Regions from separate parts of the Kitasatospora sp. NPDC003701 genome, predicted to be linked through region 1. Evidence: riboswitches for the same ligand, from Rfam matches in the RefSeq annotation. Region 1 holds a riboswitch; the other holds the start of a gene.
What was found. A riboswitch is a leader RNA that binds a small molecule or an ion and turns the genes downstream of it on or off. The one in region 1 is predicted to bind cobalamin.
Positions count from the first base shown of each region.

Region 1 (7,312 bases):
TCGTCCGACTGCTCGGCCAGCCAGAGCAGCGCGTAGGGACGCAGCACGGGCGCGTCCACGGCGGCCCGGACGGCCTGCTCGGCGGTGGAGCCGGCCACCCGCAGGGCCTCGAAGGCGAGGCCGCGGACCAGGGCGTCGTCACCCTGGGCGGCGTCCAGCAGCTCGGCCACCGCCCGGTCGGCCGGCCGGGCCGCCACCCAGGCGCGGAACTCGGCCCGGGCCGGGCCCGGCGAGTAGTCGGCGCAGGCGTTGAGCAGCTCGAAGGCGCTCTGCTCGATGTGCCCGGCGGCGGTCTGCGCGACGGTGCAGATCTCCTCCAGCTTGGCCCGCACCGCCCAGTGCCCGAGCGGGGAGAGCTCGGCGGCGTCGTCCCTGCGGACCACCGCGCCGACGGCGGCCAGGCCGTCCAGCATCCAGTCCAGGACGGCGGCCACGTCGGAGGGCGCGGCCGGGGTGTCGATCTGCGGCTCGCGGCAGGTGCCGCGGACGGCGGAGACCGCCGAGGCCGCGTGCGGCACGGGCGAGAGGCCCAGCGCGCCGTCGCCGCCGCCGACCCGGCGCTCGTCCAGGCCCCGGCGCAGCAGCTCCAGCAGCTCGCTGTCGGCGACCGGACCGGCCACCAGGTGCAGGAAGGAGAGCAGCTGCGGCGCCTGGTCGACGGCCTGCCCGGCGAGCACCGCGAAGACGCCGCGCAGGGCGGCGGGCGGCACCGGGGCGAGCAGCGTCCAGGCGTCGAACAGGGCCGACCAGCCGCGGACCACGGCCTCGTCGTCGTGCTCCCAGGCGTGCAGGCGCCAGCCGGGGGCGGCGCCGCCGTCCCGGGCCTCGACCAGGCCGACCAGCAGGGCCTGGCCCCAGGCCTTGGTGGCGGCGCCCACCGTCATGGCGAGGGCGCGGCCGGCGGCGCGGGCGTCCTCGGGGAGCAGCTCGCCGCGCTTGTCGACCTCGGCGAGTTCACCGGCCCAGCGGGCGATGCGGACGGCGTCGATCAGCATCCGGCGGGCCAGCGGGGCGAGCTCGGCGGGAGCGGGGAAGCCCTCCGGCACCGGGACCCGGCCACGGCCGGGGGCGGGTGCGGGGCCTCGTCGGCGGGGTACGCCGGAGCCGCCCGGCCTGGCGCCGGCGGGGCGGTGGGCAGTTCCGGGGAGACGGGTCACCGTCGCACCGGAGCCGATCGTCGGCGGGAGCTGGGCATCACGGTCGCGCGGATTCCGAGACGTCACGTCGAGCAGTCTTCCCCTTGTACCGGCCTTCTGTCACATCCGATCGGCCCCGACTCCCGGGAGGCGGTCGCGGGGGGTCGACAAGATCGGGCAACAGAGGCCAAACCGCCTGGCCGGATCTGTATGACGCGAACACGCCAGCTCGGGAGCGGTGGGGTGGACGGGGCGCGGGAGGAGGGTCGGGACGCGGGCGCCGGCCCCTTCCGGACCCGGCGCGGCGGCGGCTCAGAGCAGCGGGGTGAGCCAGCGCCGGAGGTGCTCCTCGTAGCGGTCGGGGTCGGCGTTCCAGAGGGCCGCGTGCTCCCCGTCCGGGACGGCCTGGAGGCCGACCACGTCCGAGCGCCGGTCGGCGAGCCGGGCGGCGGCCCGCCAGGGCGCCAGCGTGTCGTCGGACCCCTGCAGCAGGAGCGTGGGCACCCGCAGGTCGGTGCCGTCCGCGAGGCGGGCGAAGTCGGCCAGATCCACGCCCGCGCGGCCCTCCGCGGCGAGCGCGCCCAGCTCGGCGGCGGCGCCCCGGTAGCCGGCCCGGGCCGCGCCCCGGCGGGCGGTGGCCGGGAAGTCGAGCACCGGCGAGTCCAGCACCAGGCCGCTGATCGAGGACGCCCAGGCGGAGCGGGCCGCGGTCTGCAGGGCGATGGTCGCGCCGAGCGACCAGCCGTAGAGGATGACCCGCCCGGCGCCGCTGTCGAGGGCCAGCCGCAGGGCCGCCTCGACGTCCCGCCACTCCGTCTCGCCGAAGTGGCCGAGACCGTCCGGGGAGGCCGGCGCGCCCTGGTCGCCGCGGTAGGTGACGGCGAGGACGGGCAGGCCGAGCCGGTGCAGGACGGGGATCACCGGGAGGGTCTGCTGCCGGTCCGCGCCGGGGCCGTGCACCAGGATCACCCAGGCGCCGCGCTTGCCGTCGAGCCGCCAGGCGGGCAGCGCGCCCAGTTCGCCCTCGACGGCGGTCTCGGTGAACGGCAGGCCGAGCGCACCGGTCGGGTCGCCGAGGTACACCCGGGGGGTGAAGCGGACCGAGGTGCCGGGGACCAGGGTGCCCCGGTCGGCGCGGACCAGCCGCCGGGTGACGCCCCGCTCGTCGGCGTGCAGGACCTCGTCGACCACCGCGTGCCCGCCGCCGGCCCACTCGACGGCCCAGCGGCCGGCGCGGGCGCTCTCGGCGCCGCGGGTGAAGGTGACCCGTCCGGCGGCGAGGCCCAGCACCACGACGGGGCCGGCGGCCCGCTCACGGGCGGCCGCCGGGTGGACCATCCGCTCGGACGCCCTCCGGCCGATCAGCAGGACGGCGGCCCCGGTACCGACGGCGGCGGCCGCCACGGCGGCTGCGGTTCCCCAACGCATATCGCTCCCCGCTCTGTTGGTCGCGGACTGGGCACTGTGCCCACCAGTCCACTCGCGGCGGCGGCGCCCGGCCACCGGACACGGCCGTCCGGGTCACGGCCGTCCGGGTCACGGCGGGGGCGGGGACCACCGCGGGGGGCGGCGCGGGGAGGGCAGCGGGGAGGGTCCCGCGGACGCCGGCCCGTCAGACCGGGAGCTCCGTCTCCAGCCGGCCCAGCAGCTCCCAGAACCGCTCGCCGAGCGGCCGGGCCCCCGGCGCCACCGGGTCCGCCGCCGGGGCCGGGGAGCCCCAGCTGCCGGCGCCCCAGTGCGAGGAGACCTGGTTCTCGTTCTGCAGCACCGTCAGCACGGTGGCGAGGTCGTCCTCGTGCACCGGCACGATCCGGCCGATCGCCCGGACGTGCGCCTGCCAGCGGCCGTCCACGCCCTGCCGCAGCCGCCGGTCCAGCTCGTCCGCCCGGCCCGTCACCGCGACCAGCTCGCGCAGGGTCAGGCCGAGCACCCGGGCCAGCGCGTGCGTCTGCTCCTGGTCGCCGTCCCACTGACCGGTCGCCTCGGCCAGCTGGTACTGCCGCAGGGCGATGCCGATCCGGCGGGCCGCGCCCTCCTGGTTGAGCTCCCGGGCGACCCGGAGGTCCCGCAGCCGGGCCGGGCGGACGCCCATCAGCTGGGCCGGCGGACACCAGAGCGCCCGGGCCAGCGCGATGAACTCCTCCTCGGTGGGGCGCAGCTCACCGCTCTCCCAGCCGAGCACGTGGGCGGGCAGCAGCCGGACGCCGTGCGCGGCCATGCCCTCGGCCACCTGCTCGGGGGTCAGGCCGAGGCCGGCGCGGTGCGCGCGGGCCGCCGCGGGCGAGAAGGGCACCGGAGGCAGGGCGGGTGGCTGTCTGCGTCGCATGGGACCAGACGGTAGGGGGTGGTCCGGCCGCCCCCCAGCCGCCGAACACACGAAGCGGGACTGGAGGCTCCTCCAGGCGACTGGACGATCCCACAGGCTGTCATGCCCCTGCGGGGGGTGCCGATCGGAGGTAGCCACGGGGCCGGGAAACCCGGCGGCGCTGTGACCTACCCCTCCGTGACCTCGGTTGACGCACGGTTCGGCCGCGTGATGGGATCCTTCAGCCAAACGGAGGCATGCAGAGGAAGCCGGTGCGAGTCCGGCGCGGTCCCGCCACTGTCACCGGGGAGCACACTCGGAGTCCCTCCTCGCCCGCCGCGGCGCCGGAGGGGGCCCATCGCGGCGGGCCGTCGAAGCCGCTGGAAGGCCCGGGAGTGCGTCCGCCCCGGAAGCCAGGAGACTCTCGCCCCCGGTACGTCGATCCAGGGCGCGGACCCTGAGTGAGGACACGCACGCGATGCAGGCTGCCCCGACCTTCCGAGACCTCCGCTGTCCGTCGTGCGCCCGCTGACCCGCGCCGCCGCCTACGCGCTGGGCGCCGCCGCCGGGTACCTCGCCGACGCCCGCTTCGCCGACCCGCGCCGCGGCCACCCGGTGGCCGTCTTCGGCAGCGCGGCCGGCCGCCTGGAGCGCCGGATCTGGCGCGACCACCGCGCCGTCGGCACCGCCTTCACCGCGCTCTGCGTGGGCACCGTCGCGGCCGGCGCGGTGGCCGCCGACCGCACCCTGGGCCGCCGGCCGCTCGGGCGGGCCGCGCTGGCCGCCGCCGCGACCTGGACGGTGCTCGGCGGCACCTCGCTCACCCGTGAGGCCCGCACGATCGGACGCTCGCTCGCCGCGCACGACCTCGCGGCGGCGCGCGGGCGGCTGCCGCACCTGTGCGGACGCGACCCGAGCGGGCTCGATGAGCAGCAGATCGCCCGCGCGGTGGTCGAGTCGGTCGCCGAGAACACCGCCGACGCCGTGGTCAACGCGCTCGTCTGGGGCGCCCTCGCCGGGGCGCCCGGCCTGCTGGCCTTCCGCGCCGTCAACACCCTGGACGCGATGGTCGGCCACCGCTCGGCGCGCCACGCCCGGTTCGGCTGGGCCTCGGCCCGGCTGGACGACGCGGCGGGCTGGCCGGGCGCGCGGCTGACCGCGCTGCTGACCGTCGCCGCCGCGCCCGAGCCCCGGACGGCCTGGCGGGTCTGGCGGCGGGACGGCTCCGCCCACCCCAGCCCCAACGCGGGCCAGGCCGAGTCGGCCTTCGCCGGCGCCGTCGGCGTACGCCTCGGCGGCACCCTGCGGTACGGCTCCCGGGTGGAGCACCGGCCGGTGCTGGGCGGCGAGCTGCGGCCGGTGACGGTGGACGACATCGAGCGCGCCTGCCGGCTCTCCCGCCGGGTGGGACTGCTCGCACTGGGTACGACCGTCGCCGGGCACGCCGTCGTGCAGGCACTCAAGGCGGGCAAGCGAAGGGGGAGCGCATGAGCAACGCACTGCTGGTCGCCGGGACGACCTCGGACGCCGGCAAGAGCGTGGTCACCGCGGGCATCTGCCGCTGGCTGGCCCGTCAGGGCGTCGCCGTGGCGCCGTTCAAGGCGCAGAACATGTCGCTGAACTCCTTCGTCACCGCCGACGGCGCCGAGATCGGCCGCGCCCAGGCGATGCAGGCCCAGGCGGCCCGGGTGGAGCCCGAGGCGGCGATGAACCCGGTGCTGCTCAAGCCCGGCGCGGACGGCCGCAGCCAGGTGGTGCTGCTCGGCCGCGCGGTCGCCGAGGTCGGCGCGCTGGACTACCGCGAGCGCAAGCCCGTCCTGCTGGAGCGGGCCCTGGAGTGCCTGGCCGACCTGCGCCGCCGCTACGACGTGGTGGTCTGCGAGGGCGCCGGCTCGCCCGCCGAGATCAACCTGCGCGACCGGGACATCGCCAACATGGGCCTGGCCACCGCCGCCGCCCTGCCGGTCGTGGTGGTCGGCGACATCGACCGCGGCGGCGTGTTCGCGGCGATGTACGGGACGCTGGCGCTGCTGTCGGAGGAGGACCAGCGGCATGTCGCCGGCTGGTTCGTCAACAAGTTCCGCGGCGACGCGCGGCTGCTGGCGCCCGGGCTGCGGATGCTGCGCGAGCTGACCGGCCGTCCGGTGCTCGGCACCCTGCCGATGCTGTCCGGGCTCTGGCTGGACGCCGAGGACTCGCTGGACCTGACCACCGTGGTGGACCGCACCGAGGGCCGCGGGCCGCTCGGCGCCGACGTGCTGCGGGTCGCCGTGGTGCGCTTCCCCCGGCTCTCCAACTTCACCGACGTGGACGCGCTGGCCCAGGAGCCCGGGGTGCTGGTCCGCTGGGCCACCCGGCCCGAGGAGCTGGCCGACGCCGACCTGGTGATCCTGCCCGGCACCCGGGCCACCGTGGCCGACCTGGCCTGGCTGCGCGAGCGCGGCCTGGAGCCGGCCCTGCGGGCACGCGCCGCGGCCGGGCTGCCGGTCCTCGGCGTCTGCGGCGGCTACCAGATGCTGGCCCGCGCCATCCACGACGAGGTCGAGTCCCGGGCCGGCGCCGTCGACGGCCTGGCCCTGCTGCCCACGCACGTCCGGTTCGGCGCCGAGAAGGTGCTCGCCCGGCCGGTCGGCGAGGCCTACGGGCAGCCGGTCGCGGGGTACGAGATCCACCACGGGATCGTCACCGTGGAGGGCGGAGAGGCGTTCCTGGACGGCTGCCGGGTGGGGGCGGTCTGGGGCACGACCTGGCACGGTGCGCTGGAGAACGACGGCTTCCGGCGCGAACTGCTCCGCGAGGTGGCGCAGTTGTCGGGCCGGGCCTTCGTGCCCGCGCCGGACACGTCGTTCGCCGAGGCGCGCGAGGCCCGGCTGGACCGGCTGGGCGACCTGATCGAGGAGCACGCGGACACCGACGCGCTGTGGAAGCTGATCGAGGGCGGGGTGCCGGCCGCGGGTTCGCTGCCGTTCCTGCCGCCCGGGGCCCCCTTGGAGAATCATGAGTGACGTCCGCTACCCCTTCACCGCGATCGTCGGGATGGCCGACCTGCGGCTCGGGCTGCTGCTCAACGCGGTCTCCCCGGCCGTCGGCGGCGTGCTGGTGCGCGGCGAGAAGGGCACCGCCAAGTCGACCATGGTGCGCGCGCTGGCCGGCCTGCTGCCGTCCATCGCCGCCGTCGACGGCTGCCGCTTCGCCTGCGACCCGGTCTCGCCGGACCCGAACTGCCCGGACGGCGCGCACGAGGGCACCGGCGAGCTCCACCGGCCGGCCCGGCTGGTCGAGCTGCCGGTCGGCGTCTCCGAGGACCGGATCGTCGGCTCGCTGGACCTGGAGCGCGCGCTGGCCGAGGGCGTCAAGGCCTACGAGCCGGGCCTGCTGGCCCGGGCGCACCGCGGCGTGCTCTACATCGACGAGGTCAACCTGCTCCAGGACCACGTGGTGGACCTGCTGCTGGACGCGGCCGCGATGGGCCGCTCCTACGTGGAGCGCGAGGGCGTCTCCGTCCGGCACGCGGCGCGCTTCCTGCTGGTCGGCACGATGAACCCGGAGGAGGGCGAGCTGCGCCCGCAGCTGCTCGACCGGTTCGGCCTGACCGTGGAGATCGCCGCCACCCGGGAGCCGGCCGAGCGCGCCGAGGTGGTCCGCCGCCGGCTGGCCTACGACGCCGACCCGGCCGGTTTCGCCGCGCGGTTCGCCGAGGACGAGCGCTCGCTGGCCGAGCGGATCACCACGGCGCGCGAACTGCTGCCCGCGGTCGTGCTGACGGACGTGGCGCTGCGCCAGATCACCGCCGTCTGCGCCGCCTTCGAGGTGGACGGGCTGCGCGCGGACATCGTGATGGCCCGCACCGCCGTCGCGCTGGCCGCCTGGG
Region 1 covers NZ_JBSFNM010000026.1:52,876-60,187, reverse strand. Annotated here, with positions in the region: gene ACWDRR_RS23950 (hypothetical protein) at 1-1,223, opposite strand, end outside; gene ACWDRR_RS23945 (alpha/beta hydrolase family protein) at 1,449-2,564, opposite strand; gene ACWDRR_RS23940 (transcriptional regulator) at 2,749-3,462, opposite strand; cobalamin riboswitch at 3,677-3,867, shown strand; gene ACWDRR_RS23935 (cobalamin biosynthesis protein) at 3,961-4,932, shown strand; gene ACWDRR_RS23930 (cobyric acid synthase) at 4,929-6,446, shown strand; gene ACWDRR_RS23925 (putative cobaltochelatase) at 6,439-7,312, shown strand, end outside.

Region 2 (7,312 bases), on a different contig from region 1:
CACCAGCAGGATCAGCACCCCGGCGATCAGTCCGGCGACGAACCGGGCAGCCGCGGCCATTGCCCGCCGGCGCCGCTGCGGGTCGGCGCAGAGCCGCCCGGCCACGCACAGTCGACCGGCCGCAGGGGGCCGACCGGCGGCACCGGAACCACCAGCCACACCGGAACGATCGGCCACACCGGAACGACCGGCGGCGTCCTCCGCCCGACCCCCGGGGTCGGCCGGCCGCCCGGGCACGGCTGCCCGGGGGGTGCCGGGGCCGGTCACCGCTTCAGGCCCCGCTTGCGCTGCAGGCTCAGCACCAGGCCGCCGCCGACGCCGATCAGCAGACCGATGCCGATCGGCCACCACTGGCCGAGGCCGTCGTCCTTCTTCTTCGCAGGCGCCGAGGAGGCGGAGGCCGAAGCCGAAGCCGGGGCGGTCGCCTTGGGCGCCGGGCCGAGCGCGGTCAGCTGCGCGACCAGGTCGCCGCCGAACGCGGCGGGGTCGCGCTGGGCGGCCTGGGCGACCAGCAGCAGGGTGGCGGTGGCGGAGGCGTCGGTGCCGCTCTTCGTCCAGGTGCCGCCCTCCTTGGCCAGCCAGTCCACCGCGCCGGCGGCCTGCTGCGGGTGGCCGCCCTGGATCAGGCCGAGCGCCGCCCAGGCGGTGGCGGTGTAGTCGGGGGTGGGGGTGGCGCCGGGCAGGCTCAGGGTCAGGTGCTGGCCGCCGGCCGCGAGCTGGGCGGTGAGGTAGGCACCGGCCGCCTCGGCGGAGTCGGCGCGCGGCACGAGCGGCTCGGTGGCGCCGTCCGCGCAGGGCAGCGCCTTGGGCGCGGCATCCGTCCGGTTGGTGTTGGTGACCGGCAGCTTCCCGCCCGCCGCGGCGAGCGAGGCCTGGCCGCTGGCCAGGGCGTTCGGGGCGAGCGCGCCGGTCGGGTCGGGCTGGTAGGCGAAGGCCCCGCGCTGGTCGGCGGGGGCGGCGCAGCCGAGCTGGAAGAGCGCGAGCCCGTCGAAGGCGCTGCGGCCCGACTTGGCGACGCCCGCCGGGTCCAGCTTGGCGGCGAGCAGGGCGTTCACGGCCAGGCCCGTGGAGTTGGCGTCACCGGGGGTGCCGGGGGTGTAGGCCCAGCTGCCGTCCGCGTTCTGGTTGGCCTTGAGCCACTGGACGCCCTTGTCGACGGCGTCCTGGTGGCCGCCGAGCGCGACCAGGGCCTGGACGGCGACGGCGGTCGCGTTGCTGTCCTCGTTCTTGGCGTCGCACGCGGCCGAGGTGTCCGCGCGGTACGAGGGCCAGCCGCCGTCGGCGCACTGCTGGCCGGTCAGCCAGGAGACGGCGGAGTCGGCCGGGGTCACCTTGGCACCCGTCAGCGCGGTGAGGGCGAGGGACTGGCGCCACACGCCGTCGTACGTCGGGTCGCCCTTGCCGTAGAGGCCCTCGGGGACGGGCGCGGTGGCGCCGGTCGAGGGGCTGTCGGCGAGGGCCGGTGCGGCGGCGGCGCCGGCCAGCAGGGCGGCGGACAGGGCGGCGGCGCCCAGGCGGGCGGCGGTGAGCATGGTGGAGATGAGCCTTTCGATGAGCGGTGTGGTGGCCCGGGTGGGCCGTTCCGTAGACCTCGACGGTGCCGGGTACGGGTGTGCCCGGTCTGGCCGCTCGCCTCTCCCGGGCATTCCGACTGCCCCGGCCGTCCAGCGCCGGGCTCACGGTTGCGGGTCAGTGCCGGATTCGCACCGGCTTTCCCCGGAGGAGAAGCGGGATGGAGTTGTCCTGCCCGTCGACTTTAGCCGCCGCGACTGCGGCCTCCGTGACTCCGGCCGCCGAGCCCTCCGGCCGCCGAGCCGCCGAGCCGCGGTCGCCGCGCCCGGGCGGTCCGGTCGCCCCCGAGCCGCCCGGACCCCGAGCCGCCCGGACCCCGAGCCGTCGAGAACAGGTTCCACTTCGCCCCGGCCCGCCCGCGGCAGGGCGCTCAGGGCAGGGTGAGCAGCCGCGCGGCGGTGTGCAGGTCGGCGCGGACCTCGGCGATCGAGGCGCGTCCGGAGAGCCAGGAGACCAGGGCCGAGTGCCAGGTGTGCTCGATCACCCGGACGGCGGCGCGCTGGCTCTCGGTCGGCGGCCCGGACTGGCCGAGCGCGTCCAGGATCAGCTGCCCGGTGGCCGAGCTCACCCGGTCCACCTCGGCGCTCACCGAGCGGTCCGCGAACGAGAGCGCACGGACCATCGCCTCGGCCAGCAGCGGCTCGCGCTGGAGCGCGTGGAACGCCCGGGTGAGCGTCTCGGCGACCCTCGACGCCGCGTCCCGCTCGGCCGGCGGGTGCCGCCGGACCTGCTCCTGGAGGCCCTGCAACTGCTCCAGCATGACCGCGACCAGCAGATGGACCTTGGAGGGGAAGTACCGGTACAGGGTGCCGAGCGCCACCTGCGCGCCCTCCGCGACCTCCCGCATCTGCACCGCCTCGTACCCGCCGCGGGCGGCCAGCCCGGTGGCGGCCCGCAGGATCCGCCGCCGCCGTTCGGCCTGGCGGGCGGTCAGCGGCGGGTCGGCGGGCTGCCCGGCGGGGCCGGCGGCGGCGGTGGGTACGGGCGGGGCGGGCGGTGGCAAGGGTGCTCCCGGGGCGCGAGAGTGACGGGGTGCTCCGGCTGGTCCGGCTGCTGCTCCGGCAGGTGTTCCCGGCGTGGCGTGAATCACCAGCCCTGGCACCTGAGGAGTCGCTACGGGCCGGTATCTTCGAGGTCTCTCATTGTTCACATGGTCACTGGCGAACTCCACACCACACTGAAACCTGATCTACTTTAGCGACCGGCAGCACAGACTTCAGCAAGGACGGGAGCCGACGATGACCGCGCAGCCGCTGCGGATTGCCCTGTTGTCGTACCGCGGCGACCCGTTCTGCGGCGGCCAGGGCGTCTACGTACGGCACCTCTCCCGCGAGCTGGCCCGCCTGGGCCACCACGTGGACGTGATCGGCTCCCAGCCGTACCCGGTGCTGGACGAGGTCGAGGGCCCCGGCTCGGTCCGCCTGGTCGAGCTGCCCAGCCTGGACCTCTACCGCGCCGACGACCCGTTCCGCACGCCGGGACTGGCCGAGTACCGGGGCCCGGTGGACGTGCTGGAGTTCGTCACCATGCGCACCGGCGGCTTCCCCGAGCCCCTGACGTTCTCGCTCCGCGCCCGTCAGTACCTCGCCCTGCACAAGGGCCGCTACGACGTGGTGCACGACAACCAGACCCTCGGGTACGGCCTCCTCGGCCTCGCGCGGCACGGGTTCCCGCTGGTCACCACGATCCACCACCCGATCACCGTGGACCGGCAGCTGGAACTGGACGCCGCCCCGAGCCTGCCCCGCCGCCTCTCGCTGCGCCGCTGGTACGCCTTCACCCGGATGCAGCGCCGGGTGGCCGCCCGGCTGGACCGCATCATCACCGTCTCCGGCACCTCGAAGCGCGAGATCGCCGAGCACCTGGGCACCGCGCCGGGCGCGATCTCGGTGGTGCCGATCGGTGCCGACACCCGGCTCTGGTCGCCGTCCGACCGCGTGGCCCGGGTGCCCGGCCGGATCGTCACCACCTCCAGCGCCGACGTCCCGCTCAAGGGCCTGGTGCACCTGGTCGAGGCGCTGGCCAAGGTCCGCACCGAGCGGGACGCGCACCTGGTCGTGGTCGGCAAGCCGCAGAAGGAGCACGGTCCGGTCGCCGAGGCCGTGCGCCGCTTCGGTCTGGAGCAGTTCATCGAGTTCCGCCACGGCCTGACCGACGACGAGCTGGTCGACCTGTACCGCTCGGCCGAGGTGGCCTGCGTGCCGTCGCTGTACGAGGGCTTCTCGCTGCCCGCCGCCGAGGCGATGGCCACCGGCACCCCGCTGGTGGCCACCACCGGCGGGGCGATCCCCGAGGTGGCCGGGCCGGACGGCGAGACCTGTCTCGCGGTGCCGCCGGGCGACGCGGGTGCGCTGGCCGCGGCGCTCGGCCGGCTGCTGGACGACCCGCGGCTGCGCGCCACGCTCGGTGAGGCCGGGCGCGAGCGGGTGCTCGCGCGGTTCACCTGGGAGCGGGCCGCCGCCCTGACCGCCGACAGCTACCGGGCGGCGATCGCCACCGGCGTCGGGCGCCGGGCCCGGTCCGGTCCGGGCTGGCGGTACGTGGCCTGACGGGTCGCCGGACCCGTTCTCGTCGGATCCGCCCCGGTGGGTCCGACGCTTCGTCGGACCCGGCCGGGCCGGCTCGGCGTCACAAACGTTTGGTACCAGAGGAATGGGAGCCCGCAGTGCTGACCGTTGATTTCTCGCGCTTCCCGCTCGCCCCCGGCGACCGGGTGCTCGACCTGGGCTGCGGCGGGGGGCGGCACGCGTTCGAGTGCTACCGGCGCGGGGCCCGGGTGACCGCCCTCGACCAGAGCGCCGAGGAGATCGCCGAGGTCAAGAAGTGGTTCGCCGCCATGGCGGAGGCCGGCGAGGCACCCGAGGGCGCGTCGGCGGTCGCGATGGAGGGCAACGCGCTGGCCCTGCCGTTCGAGGACGAGTACTTCGACAAGATCATCATCTCTGAGGTGATGGAGCACATCCCGGACGACAAGGGCGTGCTCAACGAGATGTTCCGGGTGCTCAAGCCCGGCGGGCTGCTGGCCGTCACCGTGCCGCGCTGGCTGCCCGAGAAGATCTGCTGGGCACTCTCCGACGAGTACCACGAGGTCGAGGGCGGCCACATCCGGATCTACCGGGGCGACGAGCTGCTCGACAAGCTCAAGGACGCCGGCCTGGAGCCGTACGGCACCCACCACGCGCACGCGCTGCACTCGCCCTACTGGTGGATCAAGTGCGCGGTCGGGGTGGACAACGACAAGGCGCTGCCGGTCAAGGCCTACCACCAGCTGCTGGTCTGGGACATCGTCGGCACCCCGGTGATCAGCAGGCTCACCAAGGCCGCGGAGAAGGCCCTCAACCCGGTGATCGGCAAGAGCTTCGTCGCCTACGCCTCCAAGCCGAACCGCGTCGAGGTCGCGCCGGACCGCGTCGGGGCCCCGTCGGACCGCGTCGAGGGCGGCCGGAGCGGGTCCGGGCGGACCGACGCCGGGCAGGCCGACGCCGGGCGGGCCGGAGAGTGACCGCCGCCGTCCCCGAGGTGCTGCTGCTGGACGGGGTGCTCGACGCCGAGCAGGCCGCCAGCACCGTCCGCAGCATCCTCGCCGAGCAGCAGAGCGACGGCGCGATACCGTGGTTCACCGGTCATCACCTGGACCCGTGGGACCACACCGAGGCCGCGATGGCCCTGGACACGGCCGGCGAGCACGCCGCCGCCGAGGCCGCCTACCGCTGGCTGGCGGCCCGTCAGAACCCCGACGGCTCCTGGTACGCCGCTTACGCGTACGGGCAGGGCGGCACCGACGGCGAGGTCTCGAACCCGGCCAAGGAGACCAACTTCTGCGCCTACGTGGCCGTCGGCGTCTGGCACCACCACCTCAGCACCGGGGACGACGCCTTCCTGGAGTGGATCTGGCCGGTCGTGCGGCGCGCCCTCGACTTCATCGTCGGCCTGCGGCTGCCCGGCGGCCCGATCTCCTGGCGGGTCGACGAGCACGGCGAGGCGCCCGACGAGGCGCTGCTGACCGGCTCCTCCAGCATCCTGCACGCGCTCCGCTGCGGCCTGGCCGTCGCCGACTACCTGGAGGAGCCGCAGCCCGACTGGGAGCTGGCGGCCGGCCGGCTGCGGCACGCCATCGCGCACCACCCCGAGCGGTTCCTGGACAAGGACCGCTACTCGATGGACTGGTACTACCCCGTGCTCGGCACCGCGCTGCGCGGCCCGGCCGCGCTGGAGCGGATCGAGCGGGACTGGGACCGCTTCGTCGTCCCCGGCCTCGGGGTGCGCTGCGTCAGCGACCGCCCCTGGGTGACCGGCGGCGAGAGCGCCGAACTGGCCATGGCGCTCTGGGCGGTCGGCGAGTCCGACCGCGCGGTCGAGATCCTGCGCTGGATCCAGAAGCACCTGCGGCACGGCGACGGCTCGTACTGGACCGGCTACGTCTTCGAGGACGACGCCATCTGGCCCGAGGAGCGCACCACCTGGACGGCGGGGGCGCTGCTGCTGGCCGTCGCCGCGCTCGGCGGCGATCCGGCCACGGTGACGGTCTTCGGCGGCGACCAGCTGCCCACCGGCCTGGTGGTCCAGGACTGCTGCTGAGTCCGGCCCGGGCGGCCGGGCGGACCGACGACGAAGGGGCGGGACCGGAGTGATCCGGTCCCGCCCCTTCGGTGTCGCCTGCCGGTGTGTCAGCCGCGCTGGATACCGGTGGTGTCGTTCAGCACGCCCTGGGTGCCGTCCTGGAGCTGGGCGACCAGCGCGGCGCCGCGCTGCTCGACCGCCAGGTACCAGGTGCCCGGGACGAGGTCGCCGACCGGAGCGCCGGCCGGGTTGTCCTTCGGGGCCAGCTGACGCGGCGCCGGGACGGCGAACCAGAACGGCGCGAAGTCGGGCGCCGGGGCCGGCTGGGCCTGGGCGGGAGCCGGCGCCTGGTGGGCGGCCTGCTGGGTGGCGGCGTGCTGAGCGGCCTGCTGGGCCGCGGCCTGGGCGGCGTCCTGCGGCTGGCCGGCCTGCGGGGCCGGGTAGCCGTAGCCGCCGGGCTGGCCGCCGAACGCGGGGGACTGCACCTGCTGCGGGTCCTGGCCGGGGGCCGGGTAGCCGTACTGGCCGGGCTGGCCGGGCTGCGGGGCCGGGTAGCCGCCGGGGTAGCCCTGCGGGACGGCCGGCTTGTCGGTGACCAGCGGGGCCTTCAGCGCGGGCACCAGCGGGCCGGCCGCGGCCGCACCGGCGAGCACCAGCAGGGAGATGACGGCCAGCCAGGCGCCGAAGCCGTGGTCCAGGCCCTTCGGGCCACCGCCCAGGGCCCAGATCGAGGTCCAGAGCGCGGCCACGGCGAACGCGATGCCCCACTGGTCCAGCCGCAGGCCGAGCACCTGGCGGGTGGCGGCGGCGGCGCCCTGGAAGCGCTGCACCAGGATCAGCACGGCGGCGAGGATGCCGAGCAGGAAGACCGAGGGCAGCACGGGGAACAGGACGCTGTCCCAGGCGTTCTGCGACGTGTCGCCGCAGTACCTGCCACTGCAGTCCACGGTCCAGTACGGCAGGAAGGAGGCGATGAAGAGCAGGACGGCCGCACCTGCGACGGCGGCGTCTCCCCTGGTGAGAGCGCGCAGATTCACTAACGTTCCCCTCGTTGGTGTGTCGTGGACGGCGGTTCTTCGCGGTCGGGTTGACCGGCCCGGAAAACTCCGAACGGACCAGAAGCCTAGGGCCAACCGCGTCGCGGGTGCACAGCGGGCTCGGGAATGGGGCGAAGTCGTTG
Region 2 covers NZ_JBSFNM010000048.1:10,712-18,023, reverse strand. Annotated here, with positions in the region: gene ACWDRR_RS32415 (SCO2322 family protein) at 1-60, opposite strand, end outside; gene ACWDRR_RS32410 (prenyltransferase/squalene oxidase repeat-containing protein) at 264-1,532, opposite strand; cobalamin riboswitch at 1,621-1,741, opposite strand; gene ACWDRR_RS32405 (TetR family transcriptional regulator) at 1,943-2,575, opposite strand; gene ACWDRR_RS32400 (glycosyltransferase family 4 protein) at 2,811-4,121, shown strand; gene ACWDRR_RS32395 (class I SAM-dependent methyltransferase) at 4,238-5,074, shown strand; gene ACWDRR_RS32390 (prenyltransferase) at 5,071-6,150, shown strand; gene ACWDRR_RS32385 (hypothetical protein) at 6,240-7,169, opposite strand.
Region 2: it holds a riboswitch for cobalamin, as region 1 does, so the genes downstream of both, ACWDRR_RS32410 (prenyltransferase/squalene oxidase repeat-containing protein) here and ACWDRR_RS23935 (cobalamin biosynthesis protein) in region 1, are expected to answer to the same signal.